3 regions of the Yersinia mollaretii ATCC 43969 genome follow, and region 3 is predicted to be linked to each of the others. Evidence: predicted binding sites of a transcription regulator. Region 3 holds the regulator's gene; each other region holds the start of a gene.

Region 1 (4,878 bases), 830 kb from region 3:
GCGTAATTGCTGCGCGCGTTTCTCCGCATTTTTTGGTCAACTTCATCTTTCGCCCACTGATAAAGTATGTGTGCTTTTTCAGCCGAGCCATTGGCTTTCACTACCTGCTCAGTAAATAGCGCGGGGCTTTCTGCCACCACATCGAAAGCGGTATTAAATTCTGGAATATTCAGAGCCTTAATTTCATTTTCGAATTGTGTCTCAATTAACACCGAGTGACTGTTTGTATTTGGCATATAATACCTCTATATGATTAGATTATGGAGATGCTGATAATAGAACTCACTTGAGTGCTATATGGGTATCATGACATGTGATTAACTTATCACTCTCTCCTCCTGCCACAAAAGGCGAGAGTTTTTCTGTATATGCTGAATAAATAATTTCTTACTAATAACTGAGCTTTTAAAATATAAGTAATAATTTATGTCGAGATTAATATCTTTATCGAAGCTGATGTTTGATACGTGGTGTGACTCTTTTCTTAAATTAAAATCATCCGAAGTAATGGAGATTCCCGCCCCTTTTTCAATCAAATTATAGCGAACACGTTGATCATCTATATGTAATATTTTTTCTCTGTACCCTTGCTGTTTCATATGTTCTAGATATTGTTTAAAGCTGCATGATGCGGAAAACATGTTACTTTGTAAAAAAGGGAGCTGTTTTAAGTATTCATACTTATCGGGCAATTCATCTAAATGTGAGGCATATAACAAAATGGCTTTGCAATGAGTGACTAATTTCACGTCTAAATCACAATCTTTTATCTCTTTGGTGCTTAGGATTGTATCTAGTTGATTTATATCATTTATGTTTTCTTGTAGTTCAATATTGCAATTGTTCAAAGCTAAAAAGTAATCACATATAAAACCTGCATACTCAGATTTTAACTGATGAGTCCCGATATTAATGGTGCCACTTTTTTCTCTTTTGTAGGCGGTACTCAGTTCGGTTAAACGTGTGTATGTGGGGATAATATCCTTATAAAAATTACTGCCTTTTTCTGTTAATTTAAGCCCAGTTGTTGTGCGGGTAAATAGTTTGAAACCCAGTTCGTCCTCAAGTATTTTTATACTCCTGCTCATCGGCGGCGGAGTTGAGAATAATTTAACGGCCGCATTGGTTAGCGAGCCTTCTTGAACCGTGGTAATAAATACGAGCAAGTTTTTTGATATAAACATATGCACCACTTTTTGGTTATCAAATGCGCTATATGCAATCTGAAATATATAGGACTCTATGCGCCGTCGTCTATTCCATATATTAGAATGATTGCGTCTTGTTTGGTCAATTTGTGGGAAATCGGTGATTGCTAAGGGTAGGGTTGGAATTAGGAGTTTTCTTATTATTGGTGATTTATATTAGAGAAAGTTCTTATTTTTTAAAGACAGTTTTTGTCTTGATTGGAAACCGATTTCCGTCGGATTGTTATTAGGCTTCTTGATCAATAAAAGCCTAATGATAGGTTAGCGATAGCCCTGATATACCTCAGCGACGCGTTTAAAATATTCGGTGAGATAATCGATACAGACTTGAACCTTGAGTGGCATTTTGTCTTTTTCGGTATAGAGCGCGTATACCGGGCGCGGATCAGAGTGGTATTTCTTGAACAGCACTTCCACTTCGCCGCGTTTAATCTCCTCTATCACCCACATTAATGGTGCATAGGCGATACCTGCGCCCGCTTTAAGCCAGCGGATCATGGTTTGTGAGTCATTGGTGACAAAGCGGCCTTGCGGCGATATTTGTGTGGTGATGCCCTCTGGTGCGATCAGCTCGAAATTACTGTCTGGCCTGACACTGTATTCCAGCCAAGAGAAGTTGATCATATCACTCGGTTTTTCGGGGGTGCCATGTTGCAGCAAATAGCTTTTAGCGGCACAGACCACCATCGGCATTGAGCCGAGACGGCGGGAAAATAGCCCCGAATCTTGCAACGCCCCCACCCGAATCACCACATCCAAACCATCGGCGATCAGATCCGGTGCCGGAATGCCGGTGACTAAATTCACGGAGAGGCCGGGATACTCTTTCAACATATCTGCGGTCATGGTCGCCAGCACATTTTGTGCCATGGTGGATGAGCAGCCGATTCGCAAGGTGCCAGTGGGCGTATTGTTAAAGGCGTATAGCTGCTCATGCACCTCTTGCACCTCCTGCAACATGCGCCGACAGCCTTGATAATAGATTCGGCCCGCTTCGGTCAGGCCAATGCGGCGGGTGCTGCGGTTCAGCAGCTTAACATTCAGTTCGGTTTCCAGCTTTGATACGGTCTGGCTGATCGACGACACACTCATCTCCAACTGCCGTGCGGCGGCAGTAAAAGATCCACACTCAACGACTCTGGCAAATACAGACATCCTTTTTAATCTTTCCATTTTTTTGCCCTATCTGGTTTGTTCATGCTGTCTGAAGGGTTCATTCTGCATTGATTGTTAACTCTAGCTTAAAAGTGATTTAGATCACACATTGTAGATAAGTTGATAATAAGCAGGCTAATATACTGCTGTCGGGAGAATAGTCTGATGTTTGAAAAAACGTGATATTCGAACACGAAAAGTTTGAAAGCTACGTAGTCGCGGTGTTTCCTCACCTTGCCCCAGTTGCCGTCATACTGATTATCCAAGTTTACCCTATAAGTTAATTTTAGGGCTGCGGCTTTTGGCCGTGGTTGGATGAGTTTACCGCGATGTCTTATTATTAACTCAGCCTGTTTTACCGACATTGAATAGTTTCACTGACATTGATTAGTTTCACCGGCATTGAATAACAGAAAGGATTTACAGAATGGGTTTGCTTCCGGTGATGGTGATTTTCGGCCTCTCTTTCCCGCCGATCTTTCTTGAGCTGCTTCTCTCGCTGGCACTTTTTTTTGTCGTGCGTCGTGTGCTGCAACCAACGGGTATTTATGAGTTTGTCTGGCACCCAGCACTCTTTAATACTGCGCTGTATTGCTGCCTTTTTTACTTAATTTCCCGTCTCTCATCTTGAGGTTGCCGTGAGTACTTTTTCATTAAAAATCATCCGTGTCGGCATCACCTTACTGGTGGTTTTACTGGCGATTATTGCTGTTTTTAAAGTGTGGTCTTTTTACACTGAATCACCGTGGACCCGTGATGCTAAATTTACCGCCGATGTGGTGGCAATTGCCCCAGATGTCAGCGGTTTGATCACGGATGTCCCGGTGAAAGACAACCAACTGGTGCAGAAAGGCCAAATCTTATTTGTGATTGACCAACCCCGCTATCAGCAGGCACTGGCCGAAGCGGAAGCGGATGTCGCCTACTATCAAACGCTGGCTGCTGAGAAGCAGCGCGAATCCGGCAGACGGCAACGGCTGGGGGTTCAAGCGCTGTCACAAGAGGAGATCGACCAATCCAGCAATGTGCTGCAAACCGTGAAACATCAACTGGCAAAAGCCATTGCAGTGCGTGATTTAGCTAAGCTTGATCTGGAGCGCACCACGGTGCGAGCGCCTGCACAGGGCTGGGTGACTAATCTGAATGTCCATGCGGGGGAGTTTATTAACCGAGGCGCGACGGCGGTCGCCTTGGTGAAAAAAGACACTTTCTATCTTTTGGCCTATCTGGAAGAGACGAAGTTAGAAGGGGTGAAACCGGGCTATCGAGCGGAAATTACCCCGCTGGGCAGCAACCGCATTCTGCATGGCACTGTTGATAGTATCTCCGCTGGGGTGACCAATAGCAGTAGCAGTGTCGATAGCAAAGGGCTGGCGACCATCGATAACAATTTGGAATGGGTGCGTCTGGCGCAACGCGTGCCCGTGAAGATTCGTCTGGACAGCGAAGATCAGCAGCATCCCTACCCCGCAGGCACCACCGCGACAGTCGTGATCACGGGAGCGAGTGATCGTGACCCCAATCAGGCATCGCCGATGATCAAGTTGATGCATCGCCTGCGCGAGTTTGGCTAAGATGACCAGCCCGACTTTTATCCGTCTGCGCTTTGCCTTTAAGCTGAGTTTCGCCATTGTGGCGGCACTGTTTCTGGGCTTTCATTTGCAGTTGGAAACGCCGCGCTGGTCGGTGCTGACCGCCGCGATTGTCGCCGCTGGCCCTGCTTTTGCTGCGGGTGGTGAGCCATTCTCTGGCGCGATTCGTCACCGTGGCTGGCTGCGCATTATCGGCACATTTATCGGCTGTATTGGTGGTTTGGTTATTATCGTGCTGACCATCAGAGCGCCAGTCTTAACCCTGATGCTGTGCTGCCTGTGGGCGGGGGTGTGCACTTGGATCTCATCACTGGTGCGGGTCGAAAACTCCTATGCGTTTGGTCTGGCCGGTTATACCGCGCTGATCATTATTGTCACCACCGGTGAGACACCCCTGTTGACGCCGCAGTTTGCCGTCGAGCGCTGTAGTGAAATTGTGCTGGGGATCGTCTGTGCCGTGATGGCGGATCTGCTCTTCTCCCCGCGATCGATTAAGCAGGATATTGATCGGCTGGTGGATAAGGTTTTGGTGGATCAATATAAGCTGTTGCAGCTCTGTATTCGTCCAGCGGAAAAAACGGAAATCGATCGTGCGTGGAATGATTTGGTCAAAAATACCACTGCGCTCAATGGGATGCGCAGCTATCTGATGATGGAGTCCTCCCGCTGGCAGCGCTGTAACCGCCGTTTGCGGGTCTTGCACACCGAGTCACTGGCGCTGATTACCCAAGCATGTGAAAGCTATCTGGTACTGGTGAACCACCCCGATACTTTCACCCCTGAGCTGAAAGCGATGCTGAGCGAACCGGCATCAACACCCGCCGAGATTCGCCAGCGAATGAAGAAACTGCGCCAGTTTATTGGTGCCAGCCACAGTGAAGCGATTCCCCATACCATCAGTAGTTGGGTCGGTGCCGCGACCC
Region 2 (4,878 bases), 220 kb from region 3:
CTGCGGATTATCGTCGAGAAAAACTTGCCGCTGGACCTGCAAACTCTGACTGAAGAGGCTGTGCGTCTGTACGGCAGTAAACTGACCAACACCAAAGTGGTCGATGAAGTGATTGAGTTCATGCTGGGTCGCTTCCGCGCTTGGTATCAGGATGAAGGTCATAGCGTTGATACCATTCAGGCGGTGTTGGCGCGCCGTCCAACCCGCCCGGCTGATTTTGATGCCCGGGTGAAAGCGGTAACCTATTTCCGCACACTCGATGCTGCCGCGACACTGGCCGCCGCGAACAAACGTGTGTCGAATATTCTGGCGAAATCGACAGATACCCTGAATGACCATGTTCATGCTTCGGTGCTCAAAGAGCCGGCAGAGCTGAAACTGGCTACTCATTTAGTGGTCTTGCGCGATAAGCTGGAACCGGTCTTTGCCGCGGGTCAATATCAGGAAGCGCTGGTTGAACTGGCCGCATTGCGGGAAACCGTCGATGAGTTCTTCGACAGCGTGATGGTGATGGCGGAAGACGATGCGGTTCGCGTTAACCGACTGACACTGCTCAGCAAATTACGCGAGCTGTTCTTGCAGGTTGCTGATATTTCGTTGTTGCAGTAAATCTTGTACTTGGCTCGTCACAGGGGAGCGTATATCGCTCCCCTTAGGCTATACCCGTCATACTTCAAGCTGCATGTGCGTTGGCTGCGTTCGATAACCCGAATCATTGACCTGGTGTCAACTCATCGGGATGACCTCACTTGCCGCCTTCCTGCAACTCGAATTATTTTGGGTATATTCTTACATAGGAGTAGTTTCACATGACTTTTGCATTGAATACGACCCGATATTCGCGTTGGTTAGCGCCATTTTTGGCACTGTTGGTGGTGTTTCAACTGACTGCCTGCGGGGATAAAGAGCCTGAACAACGTAAGGCGTTTATTGATTATCTGCAAAACACGGTAATGCGTAGCGGGATGAAGCTGCCGACACTGAGTGAAGATCAAAAGCAGAAATTTGGCCCTTATGTCAGCGATTACGCGATTCTAGTCACTTTTTCGCAGCAACTCACTAAATCTGTGGATGCCAGCTTGACGCCGGCTATCGCCCAAATCAATGAGATTCGTGTGGCGCAGGATTATTTGAATAAGCGCGATGCACTACAGCAGTCTGCGGGGGCTTTGAATCTGTTAGTACAGCAGATTCGCACCGCCAAAACACAGGCCGATAGTGCTGTTGCCGCGTTGAAACAGCCTGATGATTTGAAGGCGGTATTCAATAAAGCCTTTGAGAACATTGTGACTCAGCCCACCAATGTGTTGATCCCAGCCATTCCGGTGGTCTCTGCTTTTGTGCAAGACTTGGCCCAAGTTGGCGATTTCCTGCAACAGCAGGGGGCGCAGGTCACCTTTAATAATGGTGGCATTCAGTTCCAGACACCACAGCAAGCCGCCTTGTATAACACCATGATGGCTAATTTGGTCGCCAAGTATCCGGCGATGATGGCGGCACAGAAGAGTGTGATGAGTGTGATGCAGTGATTTGATTTTGTGTTTTTGGATAGCAGTAACAGCTTGTCCTACATCATTGCGGATGTAGCTGAGTTCGGTAGCGGTGAGAGCCTGGCAGTTATCATTTTGATGACAGAGCAGTATGCCAGATAGGCTCCATCGCTTTTTTTTGCAGTAAGCAGGGCTAGGGAGCTGTATTTTAGGCACTTTCTGTACATTTATCGATTAATGAAAGTAATGACTAATAAGCTTAAATATAATTCTTTTTTATCAAAAAAAGGTGTTAGTTATTATGTCGGTAATCAAATGTCATACCCAAAGAAATATAAGCTCGCTTTTTACATCTCAATCTCATTCTGCTCGAGAAAATTTAGAAAAAAATCCATCATTTTCTTTCAAAGACACGATATCAAGCATAAAGAATTATTTGGTGAAAAACTCATACTCCCCTTACATAATGGAAATTAAATTAAAACTAAAAGAACATAAAATTAAAGTTGAGTTAAAAGAAAGAGAAAATCAAGCTAGAGAAAGGGATATTGAACATGATTTTAAAAAGATAACTATTTCAAAGCCTATAGCTGCCGTGGTTCCAGTGACTGTATTTGGGGGTAATGTGCCTGCCGATATCAAGCGTTATACTAAAGATGGGGAGGTGGAGCTTTCTGGAGATTATTACCGGGAAAATAAAAAAACGCTAAAGATTAACACGATTAAAAATTTCTCAGAAATATCGTCAAAAAATGCAATGGTTCTGTTTGAGACCACTGAGTTACAAGTCGGTGAATTATTTAGCTAAGAAACGTGCAAACTATAATTCATCAAGTGACTGAGCCACTATTGGGTAACATGTATTTTATGATGTTACCCGATGATATTTTTGATGTGAAGTTTCCCCATTTGTCGCTGTTGCTTTATTACACACTCCCCACGCACCTCCCCCGCATGGAAGTTATTGGGCAGGTGAATGTCACATATCTTCTCTGCGAACAAAAATAACTTGTGATTAACATCACATTTTCAAAACAAATCCACCCACGCAAAATGTGATGAATATCACTATTTATCGCATTTTTAGCTTAAAAATTATCCGCCGTGACTTTCTTACAGCTCAGTAGTGTGATCAGTGTCAACAAATAGCCCCCCGTTATGGGGGTGTAAGTGTGATATTGATCACATGAATCCCACGAGCTACGCGTAGGTAAAGGAGCGTGCTAGAGTTTGTTTTGCATACAGCGTGTTTGTATCCGATAGCATCGGCGGGTTTTGCAGAACTGCCTCAACAAAACAATTATATCGCGCTCTTATTGTTAGCGCGTACCAATAGGGGTGTTTTATGTTTTCACCGGACGCAAAGGTCAGAATTCAAAATTTTGGCCGATTCCTCAGTAATATGGTTATGCCCAACATCGGCGCATTTATCGCCTGGGGTATTATCACCGCACTGTTCATTCCTACCGGCTGGCTGCCCAATGAAACTTTAGCCAAACTGGTCGGCCCGATGATCACCTACCTGTTACCACTGCTGATCGGTTTTACCGGTGGCCGTTTGGTGGGGGGCGATCGTGGTGGTGTGGTGGGTGCGATTACCACCATGGGGGTTATCGTTGGTGCGGATATGCCAATGTTCCTCGGCGCGATGATCGTCGGCCCACTGGGCGGCTGGTCAATCAAACACTTTGACCGCTGGGTTGAAGGCAAGATCAAAAGCGGCTTTGAGATGTTGGTTAACAACTTCTCAGCCGGTATCATCGGTATGCTGTTGGCGCTTCTGGCCTTCATGGCGATTGGCCCACTGGTAGAAGTGCTGTCTAAAGCATTGGCTGCTGGCGTGCATATCATGGTGCAGAACAACCTGCTGCCATTAACCTCTGTCTTCGTCGAACCGGCCAAAATCCTGTTCCTGAATAACGCGATTAACCACGGTATCTTCTCACCTCTGGGTATCCAGCAGGCGACGGAAACGGGTAAGTCTATCTTCTTCCTGATCGAAGCGAACCCAGGCCCAGGTATGGGTGTGTTGATGGCTTATATGTTCTTCGGCCGAGGCAACGCCAAGCAATCTGCTGGCGGCGCGGCGATCATCCACTTCTTTGGTGGTATTCACGAAATCTATTTCCCATACGTTCTGATGAACCCACGCTTATTGCTGGCGGTGATTCTGGGCGGTATGACTGGCGTGTTTACCCTGACTCTGCTGAACGGCGGTCTGGTATCACCCGCTTCTCCTGGCTCTATTCTGGCGGTATTGGCGATGACACCTAAAGGTGCTTACTTTGCCAACATTGCTGCGGTGGCTGCGGCCTTTGCGGTCTCCTTCGTGGTCTCCGCTATCCTGCTGAAAACCTCGAAAGTGAAAGACGACGAAGAGGACACACTGGAAGACGCCACTCGTCGTATGCAAGACATGAAAGCGCAGTCTAAAGGTGCACAAGCCGCGAATGCCGCTGCTGCGGCGGGCGACTTAAGCACCGTGCGTAAAATCATCGTGGCCTGTGATGCCGGTATGGGTTCCAGTGCGATGGGTGCCGGTGTATTGCGTAAAAAAGTGCAGGACGCGGGTCTGAAACACATCTCCGTGACTAACTGCGCGATCAACAACCTGCCGGATGATGTCGATCTGGTGATCACGCACCGGGATTTGACTGAGCGGGCGATGCGCCATGCACCGCAGGCGCAGCATATCTCGCTGACTAACTTCCTCGACAGCCAGTTGTATACCAATCTGACGACACGTTTGGTTGAGGCAAGTGCGAGCTTGGCAACCACACAGAAAGTGATTGAAACACTGGATGATAGCTTCGAGGCTTGGGAAGCTAACCTGTTCAAGCTGGGTGCAGAGAATATCTTCCTCAATCAACATGCTACGGCCAAAGAGCAAGCGATCCGCTTTGCGGGTGAGCAGTTGGTAAAAGGCGGTTATGTCGAGCCAGAGTATGTTGAGGCGATGTTGGAACGTGAAAAACTGACCTCCACCTATCTGGGCGAATCTATCGCCGTACCTCACGGGACGATTGAAGCCAAAGACCGCGTGCTAAAAACGGGTGTGGTGTTCTGCCAATACCCTGACGGTGTGCGTTTTGGTGATGAAGAGGATGAAGTAGCCCGCTTGGTGATTGGTATCGCGGCGCGTAATAACGAGCACATTCAAGTGATTACCAGCCTGACAAACGCGCTGGATGATGACTCAGTGATTGAGCGCTTAAGCAAAACCACCAGCGTGCAAGAAGTCTTGGATCTGCTCGGTGGCAAAAAATCATAACTGAATGGCGCTAAGTGTTATCCGGCGGTGTCGGATAACCGCCGTAACCTGAATAGGGCCGTTGGGAGCAAACGGCCCTTTTACAGCAAAACAGTTAAAGGTAAATAAATATGAAAG
Region 3 (4,878 bases):
TGGGTGATATCAGGGTGAGGCGTTAGCAGCAAGCGCAGGATTTTCTGGTAAGCCCCCAGCGCCTGATGCGCATTTTTACGCAGCAAACCGCTTTGCCACTGTGGCCATAACCACAAGGCGCTGGCAAAGGCCAGTGCACAGCCGATTAAGGTATCCAGCAGACGCGGCACTAAAAAGTCAGCGCCATCGCCGGTTAATAGCTGCAAGATATACACCGCAGTGATGGTTCTGCCGATCACCGCCAGCCCGTAGTTTTTGCGCTGAACCAGATAGGAGGCCAGAGTGATGAGCAACATAATGCCCAGCGTGGCCCCTTCTGGCATCTGCAAATGCAGCAAACCCGCCGCCAACACTAGCCCGAACAGTGTCCCAAGGGCGCGGTGATGGATGCGCACCTTGGTGGCGTTATAGCCGTTTTGCGTCACCAGCATCACGGTGAGCAAGATCCAATAAGGTTTTGGCAGTTGCATCAAAGCCCCAATATAGCTGCCAGCGGCCAGCGTCACCCCCAGTCGTGCCGCATCGCGCAGTGCTCCAGAGTTAAACGACAGATAGCTGACAAAGGCGGGCCAAAGCGGCTGCTGTTGCTGACTAGACATCAACTCGCGGTCATACAGCGGGCGTCGGTTGCTCAGCAACTGGGCAATATGGCTGACATGGTAGTAGCTAAACTGCGCGACAGGATTATCGGGGTGCTGCTGGGCGATCTCTTCCAGCTCAATCAGTGCATCACCTGCGGTAAAATTGGTCTTAGCATGGTGGTGGTAGAGAATATCATCGGCAATAACGCGTATCTGAGCCGAGATAACCTGAGTATTGCGGCGAATGACCTCCTCGAATTGGCCCTGCTCCATCAACTCTTGCACTTTCTCCGGCTGATTCAGCGCCGCAGTAATGTGCTCTTGCAGGTCGAGCGCCATCTGAAACAGCCCCAGTAGCCGCTTTTGCTCTTTTTTAGTGGCATTATTGATTAAGTTAAATTGTTGATAAAGCTGATTAATCTTATCCATTATCCCCTGTTGACGATCGAGCAGTGGGGGGAGACTCTTTTCGGGCGGCAGATGCTGGGAGAATAGGGTGTATTTGGTGTCGTAATAATCCGCCAGCAAATGATAGAGCTGACTTAAGGGCTCGCGGATCGGCTGGTCTTTGCATAACCGGAACCATAGCCAGTTAAATACGCCATACCAGAGTGTCCCCACGGCGCACAACAGGGGGGCTTGCCAGATAGGTGCACGGCCAACCATGCTGAGGCTGAATATTGCGGCGATTAACGCGGCAGGCAATAAGCGGCCATGGAGGGGGCTGATCGCGCCATTGACACCCAGTACCAGTGCCAATCCGAGCATGATCCACGGCAGGGGAATGTGCCACAGCAACAGCTGTTGGGTCAGGAAACTGCTCAGTGTAAAGAGCGCACCACCGATAATCAGCCGTCGGAAGAAGTGTTGGTGTGGGGTATCCAGCGAGGCAATATTGCAACACGCGGGTATCAGGGAGAACATCAGCCCAAGTCGCAGCTCGCCTATGACAAATCCCAAGGCGGCTGGAAGGCAGAGAACCAATGTTTGGCGTAATGCGTAGTTTACTTCAGGATGATAAATAACCCGTTGCCACTTCATGTAGGCCCCAGAAATTTATTGATCACAAAAGATTGAGAAAACCGATGCCGAGGGTATCGGCACCGGTTTATAGGGAATTAACGGGTGCCGTAAACGACAATCGTTTTACCGTGTGCGGAGATCAGATTTTGATCTTCCAGCATTTTGAGTATCCGCCCCACAGTTTCGCGGGAGCAACCCACTATTTGACCAATTTCCTGGCGTGTAATTTTAATCTGCATCCCATCTGGGTGGGTCATGGCATCAGGCTGTTTTGCCAGATTAAGCAGCGTTTGTGCAATGTGCCCAGTGACATCAAGGAAAGCGAGGTTACCCACTTTCTCGGATGTAATCTGAAGGCGGTTCGCCATTTGTGAAGACAGGCGCATCAAGATATCTGGATTTACCTGAATCAACTGACGGAATTTTTTGTAAGAAATTTCAGCCACTTCACAGGCGGTTTTTGCTCTAACCCAGGCACTACGTTCTTGGCCTTCTTCAAATAATCCAAGCTCGCCGATGAAATCCCCTTGGTTTAAATAGGAGAGAATCATCTCTTTACCTTCTTCATCTTTGATCAGCACCGCAACGGAGCCTTTCACGATGTAGTAAAGCGTTTCGGCCTTTTCACCTTGGTGAATTAGCGTACTTTTCGATGGATATTTGTGGATATGGCAATGAGACAGGAACCATTCGAGAGTCGGGTCTGTTTGTGGCTTGCCGAGAACCATTCGCTGTTATCCTCTGTTGTTATCGCTGCCTAACTTAACAGGGCTCAGAGTTCCCTGTACGGCGTGCTTATAAAATACACTTTCTTTATACCCGACATTTTTTGGAATCTATTGGGTATAGCATATTAATTTGCTCAACTGCCGAAAGGTATAGCCAATATACGTACCGGATAGAAACCCTTCACTGAGTATTGATCACTACCCTATTTAATTCTAGAAACAACACTTTCGGTTCTGTTTGTAGCACAGGATGAGGTCAGTGTCTTGTGTTGTATCGCTTCAGCATGATGAACATCGGGTTACATTGCCAGTTTCTAAATGAAAGGGTAGTCTGGATCAGGAAATTTAACTGGGAGTGAGTGTTATGCAGGCACGTGTAAAGTGGGTTGAGGGGCTGACATTTTTGGGTGAATCGGCGTCAGGACATCAAGTTTTGATGGATGGAAATGCTGGCGACAAAGCACCTAGCCCAATGGAGATGTTGTTAATGTCAGCGGGTGGCTGTAGCGCGATTGATGTGGTGTCGATTCTGCAAAAAGGGCGTAACGACGTGCGCGATTGCGAGGTCACCTTAACCTCTCAGCGCCGGGAAGAAGCACCGCGCCTGTTTACGCAAATCAATTTGCATTTTATCGTCAGCGGCAAGGGCCTCACCGACAAGATTGTTGAGCGTGCCGTTGAGTTATCCGCAGAGAAGTATTGCTCAGTTTCCCTGATGTTAGGGAAAGCCGCGACCATCACTCATAGTTTTGAAATCCGCGAAATCGCCTAAACCCTTCGTGCTTGAAGCTGCAGGGTTGTTAGCTAGGTTCGCTCACCCGAATCACTAACTTGTCGTCAGTGATTCGGGGGCGTGACCGCTGCCATGCCAAGAAAGAAGGAGATTATCCGATCTTCTTCCCTTCCAATAACTGCTGCACTAGCGGTGCCATAATCAGCTCCATCGCCAGTCCCATCTTCCCACCCGGCACCACCAATGTGTTGATATTGGAGATAAATGACCCTTGCAGCATGGCCAGCAAGTAGGGGAAGTCGATCTGATCCAAACCCCGGAAATGAATGACAACAAAACTTTCATCCAGCGAGGGAATGGCTTTCGCCGCAAAGGGGTTGGAAGTATCGACGGTCGGCACACGCTGGAAGTTAATATGGGTGCGAGAAAACTGTGGCGTAATGTAGTTAATATAATCGTCCATAGATCGCACCACGGAGTCCATCACTGCTTCACGGGAGTGGCCGCGCTCGCCGGTATCGCGCACCAGTTTTTGAATCCACTCCAGATTGACAATAGGCACTACGCCGACCAATAAATCGACATGCTTTGCCACATCATGATGCTCGGTCACGACACCGCCGTGCAGCCCCTCATAAAACAGCACATCGGTAGGCTCTGGCAGTGACTCCCACGGGGTGAATGTCCCCGGAATCTGGTTATAAGGCACCGCCTCATCATAAGTGTGTAAGTACTTACGTGAGCGCCCCGTGCCATGCTTGCCATACTCCGACGCACTCTGCTCCAACTGACCAAAGTCATTGGCTTCTGGGCCAAAATAGCTGATATGTCTACCTTGATCCCGCGCCTTACGGATGGCGGCATCCATTTCGGGGCGGGTATAGCGATGGAAGCTATCACCTTCAATTTCTGCTGCGCGAATATTCAACTGCTGAAATATTTTGCGGAATGCCAGACTGGTGGTCGTCGTCCCTGCGCCACTTGAGCCGGTAACGGCTATAACCGGATGTTTAGTTGACATATTAGCTGTAACTCCATGGAGTGGGTCTCTCAGTGGCCGGGGCGGCATTGGCCTGTTTTCGTTAATCGATACGGATTATTTTTAAGGCAAAGTGTTCAGCTTGTCACCTTGATTTTCATCAAATGTTCTTGCGACAAGAGGAGAATTAAGGCTGCTCTTCTGCATCGGCGCGGAATGAACCCCGAGGCATAATATTGATAGTTTCATGTAACTCCGACCAGACTAAAACGGCATCACCGCTCACCAACTGGCGGCGGACATCCTCGACTTTTTGTGCCAGCGAGCGCTCATGTTCGCCATAATCCGTGCCCTCGCGCAGCACGAAGGCTTCCAGCAGATTATCCAGCGTTTCACTGTCGACGTGTTGCCAAGGAATGATCATTACTGTTGCTCCAGATAGGGGGAAAGCCAGGCGGGAATACGTTGTTCCAGCCACATTTGTGGGTGTTTCAGTGAACCGCCGACAAAACCGACGTGGCCGCCATGCTCGGTTAACTGATAATCAATATTGCTCGGCAATGTATTGAGGTTGGGAATGACTTCAGCCGTCATAAAGGGGTCATCTTTGGCATGAATGATCAGCAGTGGAATCTTAATCTGCGGTAATAACGGCAGGGCGCTACATCGGCGATAATAGTCCAGCGCACCATTAAAGCCATGTATTTTAGCGGTTATGGCTTCATCGAAATCTCTGACTCGGCGCAACGCCCTCAACTGCGAAAGTGCCAGTGGCAGGCTGTCGGGGTAACGCAACAGCTTACGGGTGGCGTTTAATTTTAGCTGCCCCAGCAA

The links. Region 3 encodes CRP, which controls carbon source genes, mostly activating them, when cyclic AMP is high. Its sites were predicted from a motif close to ATGTGANNNNNNTCACAT; they were not measured.
Positions count from the first base shown of each region.
Region 1: aaeR (HTH-type transcriptional activator AaeR) is a predicted target of CRP. The motif match lies at 2,454-2,471, and genes of this name have one in related genera.
Region 2: HRD69_RS05785 (PTS mannitol transporter subunit IICBA) is a predicted target of CRP. The motif match lies at 2,661-2,678, and genes of this name have one in related genera.

Region 1 covers NZ_CP054043.1:711,801-716,678, reverse strand. Annotated here, with positions in the region: gene HRD69_RS20550 (hypothetical protein) at 1-236, opposite strand, end outside; gene HRD69_RS03160 (LysR family transcriptional regulator) at 318-1,184, opposite strand; gene aaeR (HTH-type transcriptional activator AaeR) at 1,470-2,381, opposite strand; gene aaeX (p-hydroxybenzoic acid efflux pump operon protein AaeX) at 2,791-2,994, shown strand; gene aaeA (p-hydroxybenzoic acid efflux pump subunit AaeA) at 3,002-3,937, shown strand; gene aaeB (p-hydroxybenzoic acid efflux pump subunit AaeB) at 3,939-4,878, shown strand, end outside.
Region 2 covers NZ_CP054043.1:1,319,690-1,324,567, forward strand. Annotated here, with positions in the region: gene glyS (glycine--tRNA ligase subunit beta) at 1-609, shown strand, start outside; gene HRD69_RS05775 (DUF3053 domain-containing protein) at 810-1,529, shown strand; gene HRD69_RS05780 (hypothetical protein) at 1,792-2,298, shown strand; gene HRD69_RS05785 (PTS mannitol transporter subunit IICBA) at 2,836-4,761, shown strand; gene HRD69_RS05790 (mannitol-1-phosphate 5-dehydrogenase) at 4,872-4,878, shown strand, end outside.
Region 3 covers NZ_CP054043.1:1,536,835-1,541,712, forward strand. Annotated here, with positions in the region: gene HRD69_RS06700 (YccS/YhfK family putative transporter) at 1-1,622, opposite strand, end outside; gene crp (cAMP-activated global transcriptional regulator CRP) at 1,700-2,332, opposite strand; gene HRD69_RS06710 (OsmC family protein) at 2,697-3,104, shown strand; gene HRD69_RS06715 (phosphoribulokinase) at 3,217-4,086, opposite strand; gene HRD69_RS06720 (YheU family protein) at 4,232-4,468, opposite strand; gene HRD69_RS06725 (hydrolase) at 4,468-4,878, opposite strand, start outside.